One region of the Shewanella sp. SM68 genome, then DNA from elsewhere that is predicted to be linked to it. Evidence: predicted binding sites of a transcription regulator. Region 1 holds the regulator's gene; the other holds the start of a gene.
The links. Region 1 encodes NrdR, which represses ribonucleotide reductase genes. Its sites were predicted from a motif close to AAACACNANATNTNGTGTTT; they were not measured.
Positions count from the first base shown of each region.

Region 1 (5,810 bases):
CCGGGCGGAATAAACAGCTCGTTGGTTTCGTTACGTTTTTGGTAATCGTTAGTGTTCAGCTCTTCAAAGCGCGCCATACGGGCTTTGCCCTTAGACTGACGGCCTTTCGCACCTTGGCGTACCCATTCCAATTCCTTTGCAATGGTTTTTTGACGGGCGCTTTCGGTAGCCGATTCTTGCTTCAGACGGGCATCTTTCTGCTCAAGCCATGAAGAATAGTTACCTTCCCACGGAATACCTTCACCGCGGTCGAGTTCTAAAATCCAGCCAGCAGCATTGTCGAGGAAGTAACGGTCATGGGTAATCGCGACCACAGTACCAGCATATTCCTGCAGGAAGTGCTCAAGCCACGCCACAGATTCAGCATCCAAGTGGTTGGTCGGTTCGTCCAGTAACAGCATTTCTGGTTTTTCAAGCAGCAAGCGACAAATCGCCACGCGGCGACGTTCACCACCGGATAATACTTCGATTTTCTCATCCCAATCTGGCAGACGCAGGGCGTTGGCGGCGCGCTCAAGGACGTACTCTAAGTTATGGGCATCTTGGGCTTGGATAATGGCTTCGAGTTCGCCTTGCTCTTTTGCAAGGGCGTCGAAATCGGCATCCGGCTCGGCGTAGGCGGCATAAACGGCATCGAGGCGAGTCAGGGCATTTTTTGCCTCTGCTACCGCTTCTTCAATCGCTTCACGCACGGTTTGATTCGGATCGAGTTTAGGTTCCTGCGGCAGGTAACCGATTTTCAATCCCGGCATTGGGCGCGCTTCGCCTTCAATTTCGGTGTCGATACCCGCCATAATGCGCAGTAGTGTCGACTTACCTGAACCGTTGAGGCCGAGTACGCCAATTTTGGCGCCGGGGAAAAAGCTTAAAGAAATATCTTTAAGGATCTGCTTCTTAGGCGGAACAATTTTACCCACCCGCAGCATGCTGTAAACAAACTGAGCCATTTTTCTCTATCTTAAGTGACTAATGATGCGGCTAATTCTACTCGATTGCGCGCCGAACTCAACTCGACAATGAGCCAAGTTCAAGCACTCTCTGCAGGAATTTCATGTTTCAAATACTGGGATTGTGACCGCGTTCCGAGTAGAATACCGCGCAACCCTACCTATAAGAATTGGCAGCTGGAGTAAGCAATGCTGAAAAAAGATATGAATATCGCAGATTATGATCCGGAACTGTTTAACGCAATTCAGAATGAAACTCTGCGTCAAGAAGAGCATATTGAGCTGATTGCTTCTGAAAACTACACCAGTCCACGCGTGATGGAAGCGCAAGGTTCACAGTTAACCAATAAGTACGCTGAAGGCTATCCAGGCAAGCGTTACTACGGTGGTTGTGAGTATGTGGACGTAGTTGAAACCTTAGCGATTGAACGTGCTAAACAACTGTTTGGCGCAACTTACGCTAACGTACAACCTCATTCAGGTTCACAGGCAAACAGCGCGGTTTACATGGCATTGTTAAAACCTGGCGATACCGTACTGGGCATGAACTTAGCCCACGGTGGTCACTTGACCCACGGTTCACCCGTTAACTTCTCTGGCAAACTGTACAACATCATTCCTTACGGTATCGACGAGTCTGGCAAAATCGACTACGACGAAATGGAACGTATTGCCTTAGAACATAAGCCTAAGATGATGATCGGTGGTTTCTCCGCCTATTCAGGTATCGTTGATTGGGCAAAAATGCGTGAAATCGCAGACAAAATCGGTGCTTATTTATTTGTCGACATGGCGCATGTTGCCGGTCTTATTGCTGCGGGCGTTTATCCAAACCCAGTACCACACGCGCATGTTGTGACATCTACGACCCACAAAACCTTAGCGGGTCCCCGTGGTGGCGTGATCCTATCTGCTGCTGACGATGAAGACTTGTACAAAAAGTTGAACTCTGCGGTATTCCCAGGCGGTCAAGGTGGCCCATTGATGCACGTTATCGCCGGTAAAGCGGTGGCGTTCAAAGAAGCCCTAGAGCCAGAATTTAAAGTTTACCAACAGCAAGTGGTTAACAACGCTAAAGCTATGGTTGAAGTGTTCCTTGAGCGCGGTTACAAAATCGTCTCTGGCGGAACCAGCAACCACTTAATGCTAGTTGACCTGATTGGTCGTGACTTAACGGGTAAAGAAGCCGATGCCGCCTTAGGTAGCGCTAACATTACCGTGAACAAAAACTCAGTGCCAAATGATCCACGTTCACCCTTTGTGACCTCAGGTGTGCGTATCGGTACGCCAGCGATTACGCGCCGCGGCTTTAAAGAAGCGGAATCGAAAGAGCTGACTGGCTGGATTTGTGACATCCTTGATGATGCGAACAATCCTGCTGTGATTGAACGTGTGAAGGGCCAAGTATTGGCACTTTGCGCACGTTTCCCTGTTTACGGCTAATTTGCCTATGCATCTACGCTTAGTAGATGAAGGGCCGAGATTGACCGCCGACTGACTTGATACTTATCACATCAGGTATTTAGCATCAGGCACTTAACATCAAGTAGTTAACATTAGGTTGTTAAGCTCAGGTAGTTAACCTCAGCCCATAAATAGGATAAAATCCCATGGCCGCATCTTGCGGCCATTTTTATTGGTAAAATCTTAGGCTTAAATCCATTGCGTTTGACTGAGATTTAACAGGTAAAGCCATTAACGCTTTACCACCATTCACTGGCAGGAGGCTCAATGCATTGTCCATTTTGTAGCGCGACAGATACTAAAGTCATCGATTCCCGATTAGTGGCAGAAGGCCACCAAGTGCGCCGTCGCCGAGAATGCACCGAATGTCATGAAAGATTTACCACCTTCGAAGGCGCCGAATTAGTTATGCCTAGGGTGATTAAGCGCGATGGTTCACGCCAACCCTTTGATGAAGAAAAACTCCAAGGTGGCATGTTGCGCGCCGTTGAAAAACGCCCCGTATCTATGGATGAAATAGAGCAAGCACTCAGCAAAATCAAGTCTACTCTGCGCGCCACTGGCGAGCGGGAAGTGCCGTCAGAAATGGTGGGTAACTTAATGATGGAGCAATTGATGAGCCTAGATAAAGTCGCCTACATTCGTTTCGCTTCTGTGTACCGCGCCTTTGAAGACGTGTCTGAATTTGGCGAAGCCATCGCCAAGCTGCAAAAGTAGTCATTGAGTTTTGTCGCCGACAAGGCAGACGTGTACGAGCGATTGGCGTGAAAGCACAAATTTAAAAGACAGGTTTGTAAGACTGGTGAAAGCCGAAACCTTTAACAACAGGGTTGAACATGAGCTTGAACATAAGTTGGTCCGTACTCGATACCCAAATGATGAGCCGCGCGATTCAATTGGCGCGCAAAGGCTTTTACACCACGAGGCCCAATCCCAGTGTGGGCTGCGTTATCGTTAAAGATAATCAAATCATCGGTGAAGGTTATCATCAAAAAGCGGGTGAACCCCACGCCGAAGTGCATGCGCTACGTATGGCTGGCGAACGCGCCCGTGGCGCAACGGCCTATGTCACTTTAGAGCCCTGCAGCCATTATGGGCGCACGCCGCCCTGCGCCTTGGCACTGATCAATATTGGCGTTAAACGTGTAGTAGTGGCGGTGGAAGATCCTAATCCGCAAGTGGGTGGTCGTGGCATTCAAATGTTGCGTGACGCCGGCATTGAAGTGGATGTGGGATTACACCGCGATGAAGCCTATGCCTTGAATTTAGGCTTTATGAAGCGCATGGAATCGGGTTTACCCAGAGTTACGGTAAAATTAGCCGCGAGTCTCGATGGTAAAACCGCGCTGTCTAACGGTGTGTCTAAATGGATAACTGGTCCAGAATCTCGCCGCGACGTGCAGCGATTACGTTTACGTTCTTGTGCACTGGTCACGGGAATTGAAACCATACTGGCGGACGATCCCTCACTCAATGTGCGTTATCAGGAACTTGGCAGCTTAAAAGACCGTCTAACCGAAGCGCAATTACTGCAGCCATTAAGAGTGATACTCGACAGCCGCGCCCGTTTGCCGTTATCGGCCGCCTGCTTGGCTATCGTATCGCCCATACTCTTGGTCTCTACCGTGGCTTATCCCGCAGAGTTTCAAGCACATTTGCCCTCCCATGTGAGTTGCCTCGTGTTACCTGCAATTGCAGGTCGCGTCTCATTGCCTGAACTATTAAGCTATTTAGGCCAAAGCTGTAATCACGTGTTGGTGGAAGCGGGTGCAACCTTAGCAGGCGCTTTTTTAGCAGAGGGGCTGGCCGATGAGTTAGTGCTATATCAAGCGATGAAAATCCTCGGTGGGCATGGGCGTAATCTGCTGCAATTGCCCGATTATCAAACCATGGCACACATTCCTGCACTCACGTTGGTCGATGAGCGCAAAATAGGGCCAGATACCCGTTTAATCTTGAGCGTTAAGCTTGATACTTCTTTATTTAATTAAGTGAGTTAACCATGTTTACTGGGATTATTGAAGCCGTTGGCACCCTGCGCAAACTGGAGCGTAAAGGCGATGATATTCGTCTTACCGTGGCGAGCGGCAAACTGGATTTAAACGATGTACGTCTAGGCGACAGTATTGCTACCAACGGTGTGTGCTTAACGGTTGTGCAGCAATTAGCCGACGGTTATGTGGCTGATGTCTCTGCCGAAACCGTGAGTCTAACCGGCTTTGCTAATTATAAAGTGGGCACTAAGGTGAATCTTGAAAAGGCCGTTACCCCAACCACACGCTTAGGCGGCCATATGGTCAGCGGTCATGTTGACGGTATTGCAACGGTTGAGCAACGCCTAGTGCGTGGTCAAGCTATCGAGTTTTGGTTAGCCGCCCCCGCAGAGCTTGGGCGTTATATTGCCCATAAAGGTTCCATCACCATTGATGGCGTGAGTCTGACGGTTAACGAAGTGGACGGCAGTCGATTCCGCTTGACCATAGTGCCGCATACCGCAGGTGAAACCACGTTAATCGACCTGCAAGCGGGCGATAAGGTGAATATCGAAGTGGATTTAATCGCCCGTTATCTTGAACGCTTGATGAATTATGATGGCAAAGACAGCAAGAGCGGTGGTGTCACCATGGAAATGTTAGCCCGTGCCGGCTTTGTGCGTTAGTGCACAGGAGCAGATTATTTAACTTAAGCTTATCGGCAGCTTAGGTTATTTAGGTATAGAATTTCATAATAACAGCAAAATCATAAGGTCCTACAATGGCGCTGCACAGTATAGAAGAGATCATCGAAGATATTCGTCAAGGCAAAATGGTTATTTTGATGGATGACGAAGACAGAGAAAACGAAGGTGATTTGATCATGGCGGCCGAAATGGTCACGCCAGAAGCGATTAACTTTATGGCGAAATATGGCCGTGGGCTCATTTGCCAGACCATGACTAAAGCCCGTTGCCAGCAGTTAAATCTCCCCTTAATGGTGACGAATAATAACGCCCAGTTCTCGACTAACTTTACGGTTTCTATTGAAGCGGCGGAGGGTGTGACTACCGGTATATCGGCCCACGATCGCGCTGTAACGGTGAAAGCGGCTGTGGCTAAAGAGGCTAAAGCGTCTGATTTAGTGCAACCAGGGCACATCTTCCCGTTAATGGCACAGGACGGCGGCGTATTAACCCGCGCAGGCCACACTGAAGCTGGCTGTGATTTAGCCCGTCTTGCGGGACTTGAGCCATCGGGCGTTATCGTTGAAATTTTGAACGAAGACGGCACTATGGCACGTCGCCCAGATTTGGAGATTTTCTCCGAGTTGCATGGCATCAAAATCGGCACTATCGCGGCTTTAATCGAGTATCGCAACACCAAAGAAACCACGGTTGTGCGTGAAGCTAAATGCAAATTACCG
Region 1 covers NZ_JAKKRU010000010.1:51,833-57,642, forward strand. The annotation lists gene ettA (energy-dependent translational throttle protein EttA) at 1-947, opposite strand, end outside; gene glyA (serine hydroxymethyltransferase) at 1,137-2,390, shown strand; gene nrdR (transcriptional regulator NrdR) at 2,679-3,128, shown strand; gene ribD (bifunctional diaminohydroxyphosphoribosylaminopyrimidine deaminase/5-amino-6-(5-phosphoribosylamino)uracil reductase RibD) at 3,248-4,402, shown strand; gene L5M40_RS16080 (riboflavin synthase) at 4,414-5,070, shown strand; gene ribBA (bifunctional 3,4-dihydroxy-2-butanone-4-phosphate synthase/GTP cyclohydrolase II) at 5,166-5,810, shown strand, end outside.

Region 2 (5,810 bases), on a different contig from region 1:
TCTGTGCCGTCGTAGTTAGGGACGAAATCCACTGTCTCTTTTTCAAGATCGGCCAGTAATTGGTGCGCTAACTTATCCATACGGATTTCGGTATAACGCATTGCCGCCGCTGAGTCACCGTCGACCGAACCGAAGTTACCTTGGCCGTCTACTAAGGTGTAACGCAGTGAGAATGGCTGGGCCATACGGACGATAGTGTCATAAACAGCAGAATCACCATGGGGGTGATATTTACCGATGACGTCACCAACCACACGGGCAGATTTTTTGTAAGGCTTGTTCCAATCGTTCTTCAATTCACTCATGGCAAACAGAACGCGGCGATGAACCGGCTTTAAGCCGTCGCGCACGTCTGGTAATGCACGTCCCACGATAACGCTCATGGCGTAATCAAGGTACGAATTCTTTAGTTCGTCTTCGATATTAATTGGCGAAATAGATGATGCCAGATCAGTCATAAACTGCTCGTTCCCCTGAAAAATAGCCGACAACGTATAATCCGTATCATTGCCTAGCCCAAAAACGTGATTTGGCATTCTAACACAGTTATTTAATGTCGCCAGACCTATCATTATCGAATTGAGAGTCTGGTGGCTTAATAGATGAAAACACTGTCAATTTGGTCGTTTGAGCTATAAACAAGCGTTGAAATACACGGCTTACGATGAGGAAAAATCGTCAACGGGATGAAGTAAAAGGTCGATACGGAGCACAACAATTAACATAAAAGCAGATAACTGCTGAAAATTCACTCAACCACAAGGGCTTAGCTCAGTCGAGCACTTTGTTTATCAAACATAGTCGTTATAATAGCCGCACAATACAGCTTCTTCAGGTAATAGCATGCATCAGAATAACAATGTAGACCCACAGGAAATCGCAAAGTTTGAACGTATGGCCGAAACTTGGTGGGATCTCAACGGCGAATTTAAGCCGCTGCATCTATTAAACCCGCTGCGCTTAAACTATATCGATCAAACCGCTGGCGGTATTTTCGGCAAGAAAGTGCTCGATGTCGGCTGTGGTGGCGGCATATTGTCTGAAAGCATGGCCCGCATCGGCGCCGAGGTTGATGGCTTAGATATGGGTGATGAGCCCTTAGAAGTCGCCCGCCTACATGCCCTCGAAACGGGCGTGAGCATTAATTATGTAAAAAATACTGCCGAGGCCCACAGCCAAGATCATCAAGCCTATTACGATGTGGTGACCTGCATGGAAATGCTCGAACATGTACCCGATCCACAATCTGTGATTAAAGCATGCTGTGACATGGTCAAACCCGGTGGTCATGTGTTTTTCTCCACCATCAACCGCAACATTAAATCCTACGTGCACACCATTTTAGGTGCGGAATATTTGCTAAAAATGCTGCCAGTTGGCACCCACGAGCATAAAAAATTCATTAAGCCTTCGGAGCTGATTGAGCTAGTAGATAATACCGATCTTATCTGTACCGATGCCTTAGGGGTAAGCTACAACCCATTGACGGGCATTTTTAAGTACACGCCTAAGGTTGATGTGAATTACATGATAGCGACGCGTAAGGTTGATTAATATGAGTCTGGCACAGATCAAAGGCGTACTGTTCGATCTCGACGGCACCTTAGCGGATACCGCGCCGGATCTGGTGCAAGCCCTCAATTTAAGTCTTCAAGATGTCGGCATCGCCGCGCAGCCGTTAGCGGCCATGCGCTACGCCGCATCCCACGGCAGTTTTGCCTTAGTCGATGCCGCGATCCCTGATGCAGCAGAAGATCTTCGGTCTCAAGTTCAGCAAGGGCTACTCGCCCACTATCAGCGTATAAATGGCGATCACTGTGCGCTATTCACAGGCATAGCGGCATTACTCGACTGGCTCGAGTTAACTCAGCTGCCGTTTGGGGTGATCACCAACAAGCCTGCGCGCTTTACCCGTCCCTTATTGCGAAAACTGAATTTACACTTGCGTATGCCCGTTATCATTAGTGGCGATTCTACAAAACACCCAAAACCCCACACTGCACCTATGCTGTTAGGCGCACAACAGCTGAACTGTGCTCCAGAACACATTTTGTATCTTGGGGATGCCGAGCGAGATTTGCTCGCGGCCAAGGCTGCTGGCATGTTAGGCGGCGTGGCCCTATGGGGTTATCTGGGCGTGAACGACAAGCCGTTGCAATGGCCTGCGCACGCGCATTTTGCGAGCCCAACTGAGCTACATCAAGCACTAATCGAAGCATTGACTTAACAACATCAACCAAAAACAGCGCCTACAATGCTCACGAATAAGGCATCCAATACGTAACTTCACTGACGGACATCAGTGTGTCAGCATACTATTTATGACCCACGGAAAAAGTCAGGCGCATAAAAGATCGGCACTCGTGAGCGATCGCGATCTAAAGAAAAAGATCGCCTAAAAATCCCCCATGAGTGTGACACGCTAACCTGAAATTGAGCTTCAAGGTTAGTCGTTACTAACGCAAAATTTTATCCTCACGTTATCCACAAGATGTCCCCTGAATTCAGACTTGCAAATAGGGGCAAACCTCACTATCTTGTATCCCATATAATTTAAAACACCATATCTTGTGTATAGGTAACAATCAGACACACTAGAAGCTCGCCGCTTAATTGACTCGTTTTTAACCAGTCAGCTGTATTTAAGGGACGATTATTGATTGTTTTACAAGGATACGTACGGTGATTTTGCTCACCTAAATACATATAAGAACCAAGGCCTATCTCCAAATGAATAGCACTATGACAGTCACAAAACGCTGTGGCGATCGTGAGAATATCGATCTCGAAAAAATACACCGCGTAATTACTTGGGCAGCCAAGGGATTAAAAAACGTTTCTGTTTCGGAAGTTGAACTTCGCTCGCACCTACAGTTTTTCGATGGCATCCCAACCGAAGCTATCCATGAAACCATTATCAAGGCTGCGGCAGATTTAATTTCTCCAGAATCACCGGACTATCAGTTCCTCGCTGCCCGTTTAGCGGTGTTTCATTTGCGTAAGAAGGCCTTCGGTCAGTTTGAGCCGCCCGCATTGTATGCTCACGTGACTAAATTGGTTGAGCTGGGTAAATACGATCAACACATTTTAAGAGATTACACCCGCGAAGAGCTGGATGTGATGGATACCTATATCGACCATTGGCGCGATATGGACTTTTCCTACGCTGCAGTAAAACAGCTTGAAGGCAAGTATTTAGTTCAAAACCGTGTTACCCACGAAATCTATGAGAGCGCGCAGTTCCTTTACATTTTGGTTGCGGCTTGCTTGTTTGCCCGTTATCCAAAAGAGACGCGCCTGAAATACGTTAAAGATTTCTATGACGCGGTATCAACTTTTAAACTGTCGCTGCCAACGCCAATTATGGCCGGTGTGCGCACCCCAACGCGTCAGTTTAGCTCTTGCGTACTGATCGAATGTGGTGACAGCTTAGATTCCATCAACGCGACCGCTTCGTCTATCGTGAAATACGTCAGTCAACGTGCGGGTATCGGTATTAACGCCGGTCGTATTCGCGCCTTAGGTAGCCCAATCCGTGGTGGTGAAGCCTTCCACACAGGTTGCTTACCTTTCTATAAGTATTTCCAAACCGCAGTGAAGTCGTGCTCTCAAGGCGGCGTGCGTGGCGGTGCTGCGACCCTGTTCTACCCTATTTGGCACTTAGAAGTCGAATCTCTGCTGGTATTGAAAAATAACCGCGGCGTCGAAGACAACCGTATCCGTCATTTAGACTACGGTGTGCAGTTGAACAAAGTGATGTATCAACGTCTGATCAAAGGCGAAAACATCAGTTTATTTAGCCCATCTGACGTGCCTGGCTTGTACGATGCTTTCTTTGAAGATCAAAATGAGTTTGAGCGTTTATATGTGCAATATGAGCAAGACAGCAGCATTCGTAAGAAAACCATAAAAGCCGTTGAGCTGTTTTCACTGATGATGCAAGAGCGCGCTTCAACGGGCCGTATCTACATTCAGAACGTGGATCACTGCAACACTCACAGCCCGTTTGATTCAAAAGTCGCGCCGATCAGACAGTCTAACCTGTGTCTTGAAATCGCCCTGCCGACTAAACCATTAAACAACATCGATGATCCAGAAGGTGAAATCGCGCTTTGTACGCTGTCAGCACTTAACTTAGGTTCTATCAAAGAGTTATCTGATATTGAGCCATTAGCCGACCTCGCCGTACGCGCACTGGATAATCTATTGGATTATCAAGATTACCCTATCAAAGCCGCGCAAATCGCCTCGATGAATCGCCGTACCTTAGGCATAGGCGTGATCAACTTCGCTAACTATTTAGCGAAAAACGGCATGAAGTATTCTGATGGTAGCGCGAACGCTTTAACCCACAGAACCTTCGAAGCGATTCAGTACTATTTACTGAAAGCCTCAATGAACTTAGCCAAAGAGCAAGGTGCGTGTCCGTTATTCCACGAGACCACTTACTCTCAAGGTATTTTGCCAATTGATACCTACAAACGTGATTTGGATAAAATTTGTGCCGAACCATTGCACTTAGACTGGGAATCACTGCGTAGCGATATCAAGCAATATGGCCTGCGTAACTCAACGCTATCGGCATTAATGCCATCAGAAACCTCGTCGCAAATTTCCAATGCGACCAATGGTATCGAGCCACCACGTGGTCTTATCAGCGTGAAATCGAGCAAAGATGGTCAGCTAAAACAAGTGGTACCAGATTTCGATACACTGAAAGATAGCTATGAATTGCTGTGGAAAATGCCAAGCAACGACGGTTACTTACAGCTAGTGGGTATTATGCAGAAGTTCGTTGACCAAGCGATTTCGGCTAACACTAACTACGATCCTTCACGTTTTGAAGGCCGTAAAGTCCCCATGCAAACCCTGCTGAAAGATTTGCTCAATGCTTACAAGTTAGGTGTTAAAACGCTTTACTACCATAACACTCGCGATGGTGCGTCGGATTCACACGATGACATCACCAATTTAGAGAAAGAAGATGACGGTTGCGCCGGCGGCGCATGTAAAATCTAGTCTTTAACTTTAACGTTAACGGTTTTATAGGGATCCCTATTTAGTGGATCCCTATCCATTGGAAAAATAGCACCATGGCCTACTCTACCTTCTGTCAAACACCCAACGATGCCACCCGTGAACCTATGTTTTTAGGTCAATCGGTCAACGTGGCGCGCTACGATCAACAAAAATATGAAGTGTTCGAAAAACTGATAGAAAAGCAGTTATCTTTCTTTTGGCGCCCGGAAGAAGTAGACGTCAGTCGCGATAAGATTGACTACGGTGCATTGCCTGATCATGAAAAACACATCTTTATTTCGAATCTGAAATACCAAACCCTACTCGACTCGATTCAAGGCCGCTCGCCCAATGTGGCCTTTTTGCCACTGGTGTCACTGCCTGAATTAGAAACCTGGATTGAGACTTGGTCTTTCTCTGAGACAATTCACTCGCGCTCATACACCCACATCATTCGCAATATCGTTAACGATCCTTCAGTGATCTTCGACGATATCGTCGTGAACAAAGAAATCTTAAGCCGTGCGACCGATATCGCCGCTTATTACGATCACTTGATCCAATTGACTCAGATATTCCATTTACTCGGTGCTGGAACCCATGTCATCGATGGCAAAGAAGTCATAGTCAATACCCGTACCCTGAAAAAAGCCTTGTACCTGTGCATGATGTCAGTCAACGCCCTAGAAGCTATTCGTTTCTATGTTAGCTTCGCCTGCTCATTTGCCTTTGCTGAACGTAAGCTCATGGAAGGTAACGCGAAAATTATTCGCTTAATCGCCCGTGATGAA
Region 2 covers NZ_JAKKRU010000001.1:330,873-336,682, forward strand. The annotation lists gene gyrA (DNA gyrase subunit A) at 1-458, opposite strand, end outside; gene ubiG (bifunctional 2-polyprenyl-6-hydroxyphenol methylase/3-demethylubiquinol 3-O-methyltransferase UbiG) at 844-1,554, shown strand; gene L5M40_RS01465 (HAD family hydrolase) at 1,556-2,227, shown strand; gene nrdA (class 1a ribonucleoside-diphosphate reductase subunit alpha) at 2,731-5,019, shown strand; gene nrdB (class Ia ribonucleoside-diphosphate reductase subunit beta) at 5,094-5,810, shown strand, end outside.
Region 2: the regulator NrdR is predicted to act here: its motif matches at 2,557-2,576, upstream of nrdA (class 1a ribonucleoside-diphosphate reductase subunit alpha).